One region of the Streptomyces sp. GB4-14 genome, then DNA from elsewhere that is predicted to be linked to it. Evidence: riboswitches for the same ligand, from Rfam matches in the RefSeq annotation. Region 1 holds a riboswitch; the other holds the start of a gene.
The links. A riboswitch is a leader RNA that binds a small molecule or an ion and turns the genes downstream of it on or off. The one in region 1 is predicted to bind thiamine pyrophosphate.
Positions count from the first base shown of each region.

Region 2: linked by a shared signal. The riboswitch ahead of ELQ39_RS08185 (thiamine ABC transporter substrate-binding protein) and the one ahead of thiO (glycine oxidase ThiO) in region 1 are both predicted to bind thiamine pyrophosphate.

Region 1 is NZ_RZHO01000002.1:4,916,475-4,923,599, forward strand. Features, by position in the region: gene pknB (Stk1 family PASTA domain-containing Ser/Thr kinase) at 1-1,711, opposite strand, end outside; gene ELQ39_RS23710 (thiazole synthase) at 1,852-2,649, opposite strand; gene thiS (sulfur carrier protein ThiS) at 2,652-2,873, opposite strand; gene thiO (glycine oxidase ThiO) at 2,870-4,036, opposite strand; TPP riboswitch at 4,034-4,145, opposite strand; gene ELQ39_RS23725 (NAD(P)/FAD-dependent oxidoreductase) at 4,241-5,476, shown strand; gene ELQ39_RS23730 (Rv2175c family DNA-binding protein) at 5,544-5,909, shown strand; gene thiE (thiamine phosphate synthase) at 6,377-7,045, shown strand.
Region 2 is NZ_RZHO01000002.1:1,580,561-1,587,685, forward strand. Features, by position in the region: gene ELQ39_RS08170 (maleylpyruvate isomerase family mycothiol-dependent enzyme) at 1-232, opposite strand, end outside; gene ELQ39_RS08175 (ABC transporter ATP-binding protein) at 257-1,324, opposite strand; gene ELQ39_RS08180 (ABC transporter permease) at 1,325-3,031, opposite strand; gene ELQ39_RS08185 (thiamine ABC transporter substrate-binding protein) at 3,007-4,095, opposite strand; TPP riboswitch at 4,176-4,281, opposite strand; gene rlmN (23S rRNA (adenine(2503)-C(2))-methyltransferase RlmN) at 4,306-5,412, opposite strand; gene ELQ39_RS08195 (cupin domain-containing protein) at 5,751-6,257, opposite strand; gene ELQ39_RS08200 (phosphatidate cytidylyltransferase) at 6,500-7,125, opposite strand, start outside.

The sequences.
Region 1 (7,125 bases):
CGGTGTCGCCCTCCGCGGCCTCACCGCCGGCGCCCGGGGCCTGCCGGGCGACCCTGCCCGCGTCGTGCTCGGAGTGGACCCGACCGTCGGCGATCTCCACCTTCAGCCCGGCCTCCTCCAGTTCCGCGCGCGCGTCCTCCGGGTCGTCGCCGGTCACGTCGGGCACGTCCACGGGGCTGCCCTTGCTCACCGTCAGCTTCACCGCGGTGCCCGCACGGACCTTGGTGCCCTTGCCCGGCTCGGTGGAGATCACCGCGTCCCTGGGCACGGAGTCGCTGAACTCGCGGGTCACCATGCCCGGCTCCAGGCCCTCGTCCTCCAGCAGCGACCGGGCCTCGTCGAGCCGGTAACCGTCCAGGTCGGGCACCCGCACGGTCTGCGGGCCCTTCGACACGGTCAGGGACACCGAGGCGCTGCCGCGGACGCGGGCGCCGGCCGCCGGGTCGGTGCTGATCACCTTGCCCCGCTCGACGGTGTCGCTGTACTCCTCCTTGACCTCGCCGACGTCCAGTCCGGTCTCGGCGAGCCGGTCACGGGCCTCCTGCTCGGTCTTCGACAGCACCGGCGGGACCTTGGTGAACTGCCCGGAGTTGATGTACCAGATGCCCGCGCCCAGGCCGAACACCAGCAGCACGGCCACGACGATCGCCGCCGGGCCGCGGTGCAGCGCCGTGCGGCGCCGGGGCGGCAGCGGGGGAGGGGACCGGAAGCGACTGGTGCGGTGCGCCCGGTCCGCGCCGTCGTCGTCCTCGTTCACCGGGAGGGGCCGCGGCACGGTGAGGGAGCGCGGGATGACGCTGGTGCGGTCGTCGGCGTTGTCGTGCTCCGCGGACAGCGCCTGCGGGGGCATCGCGTCGAGCTGCTCGTCGGTGAGCCGGCCGCGCACCTCGCGGGTCAGGGCGAACAGCGCCACCGCGTCGGCCGGGCGGACCTCGGCGTCGCGCGCGGTCGCCGCCGCGACCAGCGAGTCCAGCGCCGGCGCCAGACCGGGCACCACCGCGGAGGGCGGCGGCACGTCGTCGTGCAGGTGCTTGTAGAGGACGATCGCGGGGGAGTCGCCGTCGTGCGGCTTCTCGCCGGTCAGCATCTCGAAGAGCAGGATGCCGCAGGCGTACACGTCGACGCGGGGGTCGGCGGTGCCGTGCTCTATCTGCTCCGGGGCCAGGTACGCCACGGTGCCCAGCACCGTGCCCGTGCTGTTGGTGACCGTGTCCACCGAGCGGACCAGTCCGAAGTCGGCGACCTTGACCCGGCCGTCGTCCCCGATCAGCACGTTCTCCGGCTTCATGTCGCGGTGCACGAACCCCGCGCGGTGGGCGGCGCCCAGCGCGGCCAGCACCGGCTCCAGAATGTCCAGCGCGGCCCGCGCCTGCAGCGCCCCTCGCTCCCGCAGCACGTCCCGCAGGGTGCAGCCCGGGATGTACTCCATCGCCAGATAGACGTACCCCCCGTCGGCGCCCTGGTCGAACACCTGGACCACGTTGGGATGGGCCAGCCGGGCGACGGACTTGGCCTCGCGGATGAAGCGCTCCACGAAGCCGGCGTCGGAGGCCAGCGAGGGGTGCATCACCTTGAGCGCGAGGATGCGGTCGAGACGGGTGTCCAGGGCCCGGTAGACCGTGGCCATCCCGCCGACGGCGATCCGCGCCTCGACGCGGTAGCGGCCGTCGAGCACCTGCCCGACCAGCGGGTCCTGAAGGGTCGTGTCCACGCAGCGAGTCTACGAGTCCGCGACGACAGCCCCGGCCCGTTCAACCGCCGTTGGAGCGGACCTGTGACCTGTGTTACCCGACCGCGTCCGAAGGGCGACCGGCGCGCGGGCCGGGAGCGCACCCGGAACCCGTTCGTCCGTCATCGGAACGCGGGCCGTTCCGGGTCCAGCTCGGCCCGGCCCTCGACCGGCGAGGACGCCTGGGCGAAGTGGCGCCGGGGGATGCGCCCGGCCCGCCGCGCGAGCCGCCCCGCCTCCACCGCGCTCCGCATCGCGGACGCCATGAGCACCGGTTCCTGGGCACGGGTCACGGCGGACGCCAGCATCACGCCCGCGCAGCCCAGCTCCATCGCCAGCGCGGCGTCCGACGCCGTGCCGGCGCCCGCGTCCAGGATCACCGGCACCCCCGCGCGCTCCACGATCAGCTCGAAGTTGTGCGGGTTGCGGATGCCGAGGCCCGAGCCGATCGGCGAGCCCAGCGGCATCACGGCCGCGCAGCCCACGTCCTGGAGCTTCTGCGCCAGCACCGGGTCGTCGTTGGTGTACGGCAGCACCGTGAACCCGTCGTCGACCAGCGTCTCCGCCGCGTCCAGCAGCTCCACCGGGTCCGGCAGCAGGGTGCGCTCGTCCGCCACGACCTCCAGCTTCACCAGATCCGTGCCCAGCGCCTCCCGGGCCAGCCGCGCGGTGAGCACGGCCTCCCCCGCGGTGAAGCAGCCGGCCGTGTTCGGCAGCACCTCCACGCCCAGCTTCCGCAGCACCGACAGCACCGACCCCTGCACCGAGGGGTCCACCCGCCGCATCGCGACGGTCGTCAGCTCCGTGCCGGACGCCACCAGCGCCCGCTCCAGCACGTCGAGGCTCGGCGCCCCGCCGGTGCCCATGATCAGCCGGGACGTGAAGGTCCGGCCACCGAGAACAAGGGGATCGTCGGCCATGGTCAGCCTCCTTGGACGGCGGTGAGGACCTCCACCCGGTCCCCTTCGGACAGGGGGGTGGCGGGCCACTGCGCGCGCGGGACGACGGTTTCGTTGACGGCGGCGGCCACCCCGGAGGGCGCCGCGGTGAGCGACCTCACGACGAGGTCGAGGGCCGTGCCGGACGGGAACTCCCGCGGCTCGCCGTTGACGGTGACGGTGACCGTGGTGACCGGGGCGTTCATACGGACTGCTCCGCGAGGACGGGGGCGCCGAAGCGCCGGGGGGTGAACGGGAGGGCCTCGTCGGGCAGCTCGCCGGTGGTCAGCACCCGCGCCATGGCGTCGCCCGTGACGGGCGTCAGCAGCACACCGTTGCGGTGGTGCCCGGTGGCGAGCAGCAGCCCGTCGAGGCCGGTCGGGCCGAGCAGCGGCGCGTTGTCGGGGGAGCCGGGGCGCAGTCCCGCGAGTGTCTCCGTGAGCGGCAGTTCGGTGAGGCCGGGCACCAGTTCGTGGGCGTCGCGCAGCAGCTCGTAGACGCCGCCCGCGGTGACCGTGGTGTCCCAGCCCATCTCCTCGCTGGTCGCGCCGATCACCAGCTCGCCGCTCTCGCGCGGCACCAGGTAGACATGGCTGCCGCGCACCACCGCCCGCACCGTGCGGCTCAGGAACGGCTCGGGGCGGTCCGGCATCGTCAGCCGCAGCACCTGCCCCTTCACCGGCCGCACCGGCGGCAGTACGTCCGCTGGGACGCCCGCCAGCCGCCCGCTCCAGCTGCCGCCGGCCAGCACCACCTGCTCCGCGCCCAGCTCGCCGCCGTCCGCCGTGACCACGCCGGCGGCGCGGCCGCCGGTGACGACGAGCCGCTCGGCCCGGGCGCGGTGCAGCGTGACGCCGGCCCGCTCGCAGGCGGTCAGCAGCGCGGACGCCAGCCGGCGCGGATCGATCTGGTGGTCGCCGTCCACCCGCAGCCCGCCGCGCACACCCGGCGCGAGCATCGGCTCCAGGCGCCGGCATTCGCGTCCGGTCAGCCACTGCGAGTCCAGCCCTGAACGCTCGTGCAGGGCGTGCAGCTCGCGCAGATGGGCGCGGTCGTCGGCGTCCAGCGCCACGGCCAGGGTGCCGCAGCGGCGGTAGCCGAGGTCCTGGCCGGTGCAGTCGGACAGCTCGGCCGCGAAGTCGGGATAGCGGCGCGCCGAAGCCAGGTTGAGGCCGAGCAGCGTCTGCTCGCCGTGGTGCAGCTCGGTGACGGCGGCCAGCATCCCGGCCGCCACCCGGGCGGCGCCACCGCCCGGCTCGGGGTCCACGACCGTCGTGGCGAGACCGGCCTGCGCGGCCCGCCAGGCCGTCACCAGACCGATGATCCCGCCCCCGACGACGAGGACGTCTGCGGTACGCGTGGGCGACATGGGCGTCCAGCCCCTCCCTTCGCCGGCATGACCCGGATCAGGTTCGTACGGTCGGAGGCCGCCAGCCTCCCTCTCAGCCCGGTGCGTCCGGGCTCCCGCGAGTGCGTGTACGCGAGCCACCCTAGCCCGCGCCGTGCCGCACCCGTAAGGGACCCCGCGCGGCAGCGGTCCGGCGCGGCGGGCACGGGTGTCTATGGTGAGCGGGTGAGCGAGCAGACGCAGGAACCGGGAGGGGCCGCGCCACGCCGGGTCGTGGTGGCGGGCGCGGGCATGGCGGGTGTGCAGACCGCGGCGGCGCTGAGGGAGCGCGGCTTCGCCGGCGAGGTGACGCTGATCGGCGCGGAGCCCCACCAGCCGTACGACCGGCCGCCGTTGTCCAAGGCGGTGCTGCTGGGCACCGCCGAGAGCTCCGCCTTCGACGTGGACTTCGAAGAGCTCGGGATCGAGCTCCGGCTGGGCTGCGAGGTGACCGGCCTGCGCCCCGGCGACCACGAGCTGGACACGGAGGCCGGGCCCGTCCCGTACGACGTGCTGGTGATCGCCACCGGCGCGGAACCGCTGCGGCTGCCCGGCGCGGAGGGCGTGCCCGGCGTGCACCTGCTGCGCACCCTGGACGACGCCGAACGGCTGCGGCCCGTGCTCGCCGGCCGGCACGACATCGTGGTCGTCGGCGCCGGCTGGATCGGCGCGGAGTTCGCCACGGCCGCCCGGGAGGCGGGCTGCGCGGTCACCGTCGTGGAGGCCGAGGAACGGCCGCTGGCGGGCGTGCTGCCCGCGGAGGTGGCCGCGCCGATGACCGGCTGGTACGCGGAGGCCGGCGTCACGCTGCGCACCCACGCGCGCGTGGCGCGCGTCGAGCCCGGCGCCGTGCTCCTCGACGACGGCACCCGGCTGCCCGCCGGCGCGGTCGTCGTCGGCATCGGCGCCCGCCCCGCCACCGCCTGGCTGGCCGGGTCCGGGATCGCCCTCGGCACGCACGGCGAGGTCGTCGCCGACGCGCACCTGGCGACCTCCCTGCCTGACGTGTACGCCGTCGGCGACTGCGCGTCCTTCCCGTCCGCCCGCTACGGCGAGCGCCTCCTCGTCCACCACTGGGACAACGCCCTCCAGGGGCCGCGCACGGTCGCCGCGAACATCGTCGGCGGGCCTGAGGAGCGTGAGGCGTACGACCCGGTGCCGTACTTCTGGTCCGAGCAGTTCGGCCGGTTCGTGCAGTACGCCGGACACCACGCGGACGCCGACCGCACGGTGTGGCGCGGCGGCCCGGCCGGCCCGGCGTGGAGCGTGTGCTGGCTGCGCGGAGGCCGGCTGGTCGCGCTGCTCGCGGTGGGGCGGCCCCGGGACCTGGCGCAGGGGAGGCGGCTGATCGAGTCGGGCGCCGCGCTGGACCCGGAGCGGGTGGCGGACCCGGCGCGGCCGCTGAAGTCGGCGACGGTCTGACCGACTCGCCCGCGTGGTGGGACGGGGCTGGCTTCCGACTGTCGGTGCCAGGTGGCAGGCTTGTCCCGTGACCGAGATTGACGCAAAGATCGATGCTCTCGTCCCCGCCTGGCTCACCCTCCCCGACATCGCCGAGAAGCTCGGCGTCGAGGTGACGCGCGTCCGGCAGCTGGTCAAGGAGGGCCAGCTCATCGCCGTGCGCCGGGGTGAGAACCGCGCGCTGCACGTCCCCGCCGCCTTCATCGACGGGGACAAGGTCGTCAAGGGCCTGACCGGGACCCTGACGCTCCTGCGGGACGACGGCTTCACGGTCGAAGAGATGCTGGAGTGGCTCTTCACCCCCGACCCCAGCCTGCCGGGCACGCCCGCGCAGGCCCTCGCGGAGAACCGCGGCACGGAGGTGAAGCGCAGGGCCCAGGCCCTCGCGGTCTGACCGACGTTCCCGTAACCCCTCAGGGACGCGGCGCCCCCACTCCCTGAGGGGCGCGGGGAACTGCGTGCTCAACCCCGCGCACCCGCAGCCGACGGACCGTGCGCCGCCGAAGCCCGCACGGCCCGAGGGACGTCCAGGTGACACCCTCAGGGGCGCGGGGAACTGCGCGCCCAGCCCCCATGCACCCGCAGCCGACGGGCCGTGCGCCGCCGAAGCCCGCACGGCCCGAGGGACGTCCAGGTGACACCCTCAGGGGCGCGGGGAACTGCGCGCCCAGCCCCCGTGCACCCGCAGGGGACAGCCCCGACCCGCCCGGAGGCGGCGAGCCGCCGCTCCCGGGGCTCGCGTGCCGACAGGCACCGCATAGGGTTCCGGGCGGCGGGCTCGGGCCGTGACGGGCGGGCCGGGGCCGCCGACGGCGCGGGTTCGTCCGGCCCCGCCGACGCGATCGACCCCGGGGGAAACCCATGACCGCCGCGACCGACAGCCCGCGCGACCGCCTCGCCGACGCCCGCGTCTACCTCTGCACCGACGCCCGCAGGCGCCAAGGCGACCTGCCCCAGTTCCTGGATGCCGTCCTCGCCGCCGGCGTGGACATCGTGCAGCTGCGCGACAAGGGCATGGAGGCCGCCGAGGAGCTGGAGCACCTGGCGGTCCTCGCCGACGCCTGCGCCCGGCACGGCAAACTGCTCGCGGTCAACGACCGCGCCGACGTCGCCCACGCGGCCCGCGCCGACGTCCTCCATCTGGGTCAGGGCGACCTGCCCGTGCCCGCCGCCCGCGCGATCCTCGGCGACGGACCACTGATCGGCCGTTCCACGCACGCCGAGGACGAGGCCGCCGCGGCCGCCGTCCAGCCCGGCGTGGACTACTTCTGCACCGGACCCTGCTGGCCCACCCCCACCAAGCCCGGCCGCCCCGCGCCCGGCCTGGACCTCGTCCGGTACACCGCCGGGCTCGGCACCGACCGCCCGTGGTTCGCGATCGGCGGCATCGACCTCGCCAACCTCGACCAGGTGCTGGACGCCGGAGCCCGCAGGGTGGTCGTGGTCCGCGCCCTCACCGAGGCGGACGACCCGGCCGCCGCGGCCGCCGAGCTGGCCAGGCGCGTACGCGAGGCCGCGGACGCCGGCTGACCGGCGTCACCGGCGCCCGGCCCCGGCGTCTCAAGTTTGTCCACACTGTGGACAGCAAGTCGGCAAATCAGACAAATATC
Region 2 (7,125 bases), 3.3 Mb from region 1:
CTTCGAAGCCCGGCCCCTCCTCCTCGGGGGTCTCCCTCTCGGCCCCGGTCCGCACCATCACGGCCACCCAGCGCAGGGCGCCGCCGAGGTGCCGTACGAGCTGTTCCAGTGACCAGTCGGGCGTGGTCGGCACCGTACGGGACAGGTCCGTCCCCGAGGTCACCACCGACCTCAACTCACCGACCTGATGGGCGATCTCGTCGCAGTAGCGCGCGTGGGCCAGTCGTGTCATGCCGCTCACCCTAGGCAACGGCGATCAGCCCAGCACGGCGATTTCCGCGCCGTCGAACTCCACGCCGGTGACGTCTCCGACCTCCGGGGCGTCCCGGAGCGCGCAGGCCGCCTCCAGCGAGGGCGCGTCCTCCGGCCGGAGGCGCACGGCGACATGGGTGCCGCGGAAGGTGCGCGCGGTCACCGTGCAGCGCAACCCGTCCCCGGCCGGGACCAGCCGCACCCCGGCCGGCCTGACCAGCAGCGGCCGCGTGCCCTCGGGGGCGTCCCACGGCACCGGCACCTTGCCCCAGGGGGTGACGGCGACACCGTCGGCGACGGTCGCCTCGACGACGTTCTCGAAGCCGAGGAAGCGGGCCACGAAGGCGTCGGCGGGCCGCTGCCACACCTCGAGCGGTGTGCCGGACTGGGCGATCCGCCCGTCGCGCATCACCACCACCCGGTCGGCCAGCGCGAACGCCTCGCCCTGGTCGTGCGTCACGGCCAGCACGGTGGTGCCCAGCCGGCCGAACAGCTCGCGCAGTTCGACGACGAGCCGCTCCCTGAGCGACCGGTCGAGCTGGCCGAGCGGCTCGTCGAGCATCAGCAGCCGCGGGCTGGGCGCGAGCGCACGGGCCAGCGCCACCCGCTGCTGCTCGCCCCCCGAGAGGGCGGCGACGGCCCGCCCGGACGCCCCGGGCAGCCCGACCAGCTCCAGCAACTCCTGTACACGTCGCGTCTGTTCGGCCCGCGGCGTACCGTGCATGCGCAGGCCGAAGGCCACGTTGCCGCCCACGTCCCGCTGCGGGAACAGCTGGTGGTCCTGGAACATCAGCCCGACGCCCCGCTTGTGCGCCGGCACGCCCGCCTGGTCCCGTCCGTCGAGCAGGATCCGCCCGGCGTCCAGCGGCTGGAGTCCGGCGACCGCGCGCAGCAGCGTGGACTTGCCGCTGCCGCTGGGCCCGAGCACGCAGACGATCTCGTGCTCGGCGACACCGAGGCCGACGGCGTCCAGCGCGGCCCGCCCGCCGAAGCGGACGGTCGCGTCCTCGAGGCGCAGCAGGCTGTCCGCGGGGATCGGGCTTTCGGTGGGCGGCAGGCTGTCGGTGGGCATCTAGAACTCCCCCGTCCGGTCGGTCCGCAGCCGCTCCAGCACCAGCAGAGCCACGGCGCACACGATCATCAGAATCGTCGACAGGGCCATCGCCTGCCCGTAGTTGAGGTCCCCGGGCCGTCCCAGCAGCCGCGCCACGGCCACCGGCAGGGTGGGGTTGTCCGGCCTCGCGATGAACACCGTCGCCCCGAACTCCCCCAGCGACACCGCGAAGGCGAACCCGGCGGCGATCAGCAGCGCCCGCCGCACCAGCGGCAGGTCCACCTCCCGCCACGCCCGCCAGGGTGACGCGCCCAGCACCGACGCCGCCTCGCGCAGCCGCACGTCCACCGCACGCAGCACCGGCAGCATGGTCCGTACGACGAAGGGGACGCCGACCAGCGCCTGCGCGAGCGGCACCAGGATCCAGGAGGCGCGCAGGTCCAGCGGGGGTTCGTCGAGGGCGATGAGGAAGCCGAAGCCGACGGTGACCGCGGACACCCCGAGGGGCAGCATCAGCAGAGCGTCGAACCCGCGCACCAGCCGTCCCGCGTCCCGCCGGGTCAGCGCGACGGCGGCGAGACCGCCGATCACCACGGCGATCACGGTGGCGGTGACGGCGTAGCGCAGGGAGTTGCCGATCGCCTCGATCGGGGCGACCAGGAAGACGCCGCCGTCGGCCTCGGTCAGCGCCCGGTAGTAGGCGAGGCCGGCGCCGCCGAAGGAGCGCTGCACCAGGACGGCGAGCGGGAGCAGCAGGAGGACGACGACCGTGGCGACGACCCCGCCGAGCAGCGCCCGTTGTCCGGCGCCGCGCGGGCGGCGGGCGGTCACCGAGGCGTCGACCAGCCGCAGCGCGGTCTCCCGGCGCCGCACGGTCCGGGCGTGCAGGGCGAGGATCGCGCCGACGGCGACGAACTGGACGAGCGTGAGGACGGCGGCCGTGGACAGGTCGAAGAGGTCGGCGGTCTGCCGGTAGATCTCCACCTCCAGGGTGGAGAAGGCGGGTCCGCCGAGGATCTGCACCACGCCGAACGATGTGAAGGTGAAGAGGAAGACCATCAGCGCGGCGGCGGCCACGGCGGGCGCGAGCGCCGGGAGGGTGACCGTGCGCCAGGCGGTGAGGCGGGAGGCGCCGAGCATCCGCGCGGCCTCCTCCTGCCGCGGGTCGAGCTGCGCCCACAGCCCGCCCACGGTGCGGACCACCACGGCGTAGTTGAAGAAGACGTGCGCGAGGAGGATCGCCCAGACCGTGGTGTCGAGGCGTACACCCCACAGCTCGTCCAGCAGCCCGCCGCGCCCGACGAGCGCCATGAACGCGCTGCCGACGACGACCGTCGGCAGCACGAACGGCACGGTGATCACCGCGCGCAGCGCCTGTCTGCCGGGGAAGTCGAAGCGGGCCAGGACATAGGCGCCGGGCAGGGCGATCACCAGGGTGAGGGCCGTGGAGAGGAGTGCCTGCCAGGTGGTGAACCACAGCACCTGGCGGAGGTCGGACTGGGCGAGCACGTCCGCGATCCGTCCGGGCTGCCAGCCGCCGTCGGCCTTCAGCCCCCGGGCGACGATCGCCGCCACGGGGTAGGCGAAGAACACGGCGAAGAACGCGGCCGGCACGGCCATCAGACCGAGCCGGGCCGCGTTCCGGCGCCACCGTCCGGGGCGGCGCGGACCCCCTCCGGACGGGCTCGCCCCGGGCGGACTCACTTCAGTACGAGCGAGGTCCACGACTTGACCCACTGGTCACGGTTCTCGGCGATCTTCTCCGGGTCCATGGTGCGCGGCTTCTTCGCCTGCGGTCCGAACTTCACGAACTCCTCGGGCACCTGCGCGCCCTCACGCACCGGGTACACGAACATGTTGAGCGGCATGTCCTCCTGGAAGGTCTCACCGGCCATGAAGTCCAGCAGCGCCTTGCCGCCCTCGGGGTTCTTCGCGTTGCTCAGCAGGCCCGCGTACTCGACCTGCCGGAAGCAGGTGCCCTCGGCGACGCCGGTGGGCGCCGTGCCGGGCCGCGGGTCGGCGTAGATCACCTCGGCGGGCGGCGAGGAGGCGTACGACACGACGAGCGGGCGGTCGGCCTTGGCCTTCTTGCCGCCGGCCGAGCCGGAGAACTCCTCGTTGTAGGCCTGCTCCCAGCCGTCGACGACCTTGACGCCGTTGTCCTTGAGCTTCTTCCAGTAGTCCTGCCACCCGTCGTCCCCGTACTCGGCGGCGGTACCGAGCAGGAAGCCGAGGCCGGGCGAGGAGGTGGCGGCGTTCTCGACGACGAGGAGGTCCTTGTACGCCGGCTCGGCCAGGTCGTCGAAGGTCTTCGGCGGGGTCAGCTTCTTCTTCTCGAACCACGCCTTGTCGTAGTTGACGCAGACGTCACCGGTGTCGACGGGGGTGACCCGGTGCTTGTCCTCGTCGACCCGGTACTCGGGCAGGACCTGGTCGGATCCCTTGGCCTCGTAGGGCTGGAAGAGGCCGTTGTCGAGGGCACGGGACAGCAGGGTGTTGTCGACGCCGAAGAAGACGTCGCCCTGGGGGTTGTCCTTGGTCAGGATCGCCTTGTTCACGGCCTGCCCGGCGTCCCCGTCCTCGAGGACCTTGAGCTTGTAGCCGGACTGCTTCTCGAAGGCGGCGGCGACGTCCTCGGACACGGCCCACGAGTTGTGACTGACGAGGGTCACGGTCCTGGAGCCTCCGCCACTGCCGCCGCTGTCGTCCCCGCCGGACGATCCGCAGGCGGACAGCGTGACGAGCCCCAGCCCGACGGCCAGGACGGTGACCTTCTTGGTGATGCCCACTTGATTCCTCCTGGGGTGACCAGGAAGAGACGCGGCCCTGCCCGGGATCCCTGGGCGGGGTCCCGGGCAGGGCGCAACAGCTCGAGTGATGACCGATCTCCCTACCCAGAATGACCTGGGCCAGGTTCGGAGGGTCTGCGGCCGGTGCCGCACTCTCAGCGCTGTGGCGCTCCCCTGTCGGAATATGCAGATGTGTTGACGCCGGTCAGACTACCGCTCGGTGGCGGCGAGCTGACCACACGCCCCGTCGATCTCCTGGCCACGGGTGTCCCGGATCGTGACCGGCACACCGTGCGCGGCGATCGCGTCGACGAACGCCTTCTCGTCCTCGGGCCGCGAGGCGGTCCACTTGGAGCCGGGCGTCGGGTTGAGCGGGATGAGGTTGACGTGCACGGGACGCCCCTTGAGCATCCGCCCGAGCCGGTCACCGCGCCACGCCTGGTCGTTGATGTCCCGGATCAGCGCGTACTCGATGGACAGCCGCCGGCCGGACTTCGCCGCGTACTCGAACCCGGCGTCGAGCACCTCGCGCACCTTCCACCGGGTGTTCACCGGGACGAGGGTGTCGCGCAGCTCGTCGTCGGGGGCGTGCAGCGAGATCGCCAGCCTGCACTTGAAGCCCTCGTCGGAGAAGCGGTGGATGGCCGGTACGAGGCCCACCGTCGACACGGTGATCCCCCGCTGCGACAGCCCGAGCCCGTCCGGCTCCGGGTCGGTGAGACGACGGATGGCGCCGACGACACGGTTGTAGTTGGCGAGGGGCTCACCCATGCCCATGAACACGATGTTGCTGAGCCGCGCGGGGCCGCCGGGCACCTCGCCCTCACGGAGCGCCCGCATGCCGTCCACGATCTGGTGCACGATCTCGGCGGTCGACAGGTTCCGGTCCAGTCCGGCCTGCCCCGTCGCACAGAACGGACAGTTCATACCGCAGCCGGCCTGCGAGCTGATGCACATGGTGACCCGGTCGGGGTACCGCATCAGCACGGACTCGACGAGCGTCCCGTCGAACAGCTTCCACAGCGTCTTGCGGGTCGTCCCCTGGTCGGTCGACAGATGCCGCACGACGGTCATCAACTCGGGAAGCAACGCTTCCTGCAGCTTGCCGCGCGAACCGGCGGGGATGTCGGTCCACTGCTCCGGATCGTGCGCGTACCGCGCGAAGTAGTGCTGCGAGAGCTGCTTGGCACGGAACGGCTTCTCACCGACCGCGACAACCGCCTCCTTGCGCTCGGCAGGCGTGAGATCGGCAAGATGCCGCGGCGGCTTCTTGGCTCCGCGCGGCGCGACGAATGTAAGTTCTCCGGGCTTAGGCATGGCTGTACCAGTGTCGCAGATCCAGATGGGTGACCTGCGGGTGTCGGATGCCACACCTGCCGTCGCCGTCGTCGCCGACCGCTCTTGAGCGCCCTCGGACGGCCCAGGGACGGCCCAGCGGGCCAGGGGCGCGTCCGGTTACAGGACCCGTCTCGGAGTGGCGGCAACGGCTGACGACGCCATCGGCCTGGTGGTGGCCCACCTGCCTCCTGAGCTGATCGACGATGCGGCAGGCCAACGATCGTGAGAACCGTCGTGGCAGGACCGGTCGAGGTGAGCCTCTCCCCGGTGGATGGCGCGGGCGCGTCTGATCAGTGCCCGTGGGAGAGCTGGTCCAGTCACTCACCGAGAAGCCTGAGCTGGTACCTGCTGGTGAGTTCGGCGACCCACTCGTCGGAGAACCCGAGACCGTACTGCTCGCCCAGCTCGGCCCGGCGCTGGAGGAACTCGGCGGGATCTGCGGCCGTCTCGCCGACCGTGCCCATCGCCTCGAAGAACCGCTCGAAGCCCGCGGGCGAGATGATCTCCAGGATCCTCGCCGGTTCCGGTCCGGCGTTCCAGAAGGTGTGCAGAATTCCTCGCGGCTTGAGGATGTACGAGCCCGGACCTGCCGTGGCCTCCTCGTCGCCCACTCGTGCGCCGACCCTGCCCCGCAGGACGTACGAGAACTCGTCCTCGCGGCTGTGAACGTGCGGCGGTACGAGACGGCCCGGCTCGATGGGGTGCTCGACGACCGAGAACTGGTTGCCGGTCTCCTCGCCCCAGATCTTGAAGTCGACACCTAGGCCCGCGAGCCAGACCGACGTGCCCTCGTCTGGTTCGACTACGAAGCGGAGAGCCCCCATAACGGCCTCCCAGATATCGGTTTCGCCGTCACAAGCAACCCTATGACCGATTCACAGGAGACGCCCGGCAGGCTCACTCCGCTCATCCCTGCCGCCCTCACCCAGCCCGCCGAGCGGAACACAGCCGGATTGCGGACACCTCGGGCATCCGCTCCGTTCCTCGTCGGGCAGGTGGCACGCGAACGGGCCCCCGTCCTCGGTGAAGGACAGGGGCCCGCACTGCAAGGCCGGAGAACGGAACCTCAGCCCGCCCCCACGAAGATCGCCAGCAGCAGCCACACCACCGGCGCCGTCGGGAGGAGGGAGTCCAGGCGGTCCATGATGCCGCCGTGGCCGGGGAGCAGGGTGCCCATGTCCTTGATGCCCAGGTCACGCTTGATCATCGACTCGCCGAGGTCGCCCAGGGTGGCGCTCGCGGCGACCGCGAGACCGAGCAGCAGGCCCTGCCACCACTGACCGTCGTCGATCAGGAACTGCATGCACAGCGCGCCCGCCGCCATCGAGAAGGCGACCGCGCCCAGCAGGCCCTCGCGGGTCTTGCCGGGGCTGATCCGCGGGGCGAGCTTGCGCTTGCCGAAGCGCCAGCCGACCGCGTACGCGCCGGTGTCGCTGACCACGGTGAGCGCCAGGAACGTCAGCACGCGCCACGGGCCGTCCTCGGCCTTCAGCAGCATCGCGACGAACGTCGCCAGGAAGGGGACGTAGAACGTTGCGAAGACGCCGGCCGTGACGTCCTTGAGGTAGCCCTCCGGCGGCGCCGTCATGCGCCACACCAGCACCGCAAGGGTGGTCAGTGCCATGGCGATCCACGCGCCCTCCGCGCCCCGGGCGTACCCGGCGACGACCATGGCAGCGCCGCCCAGCGCCA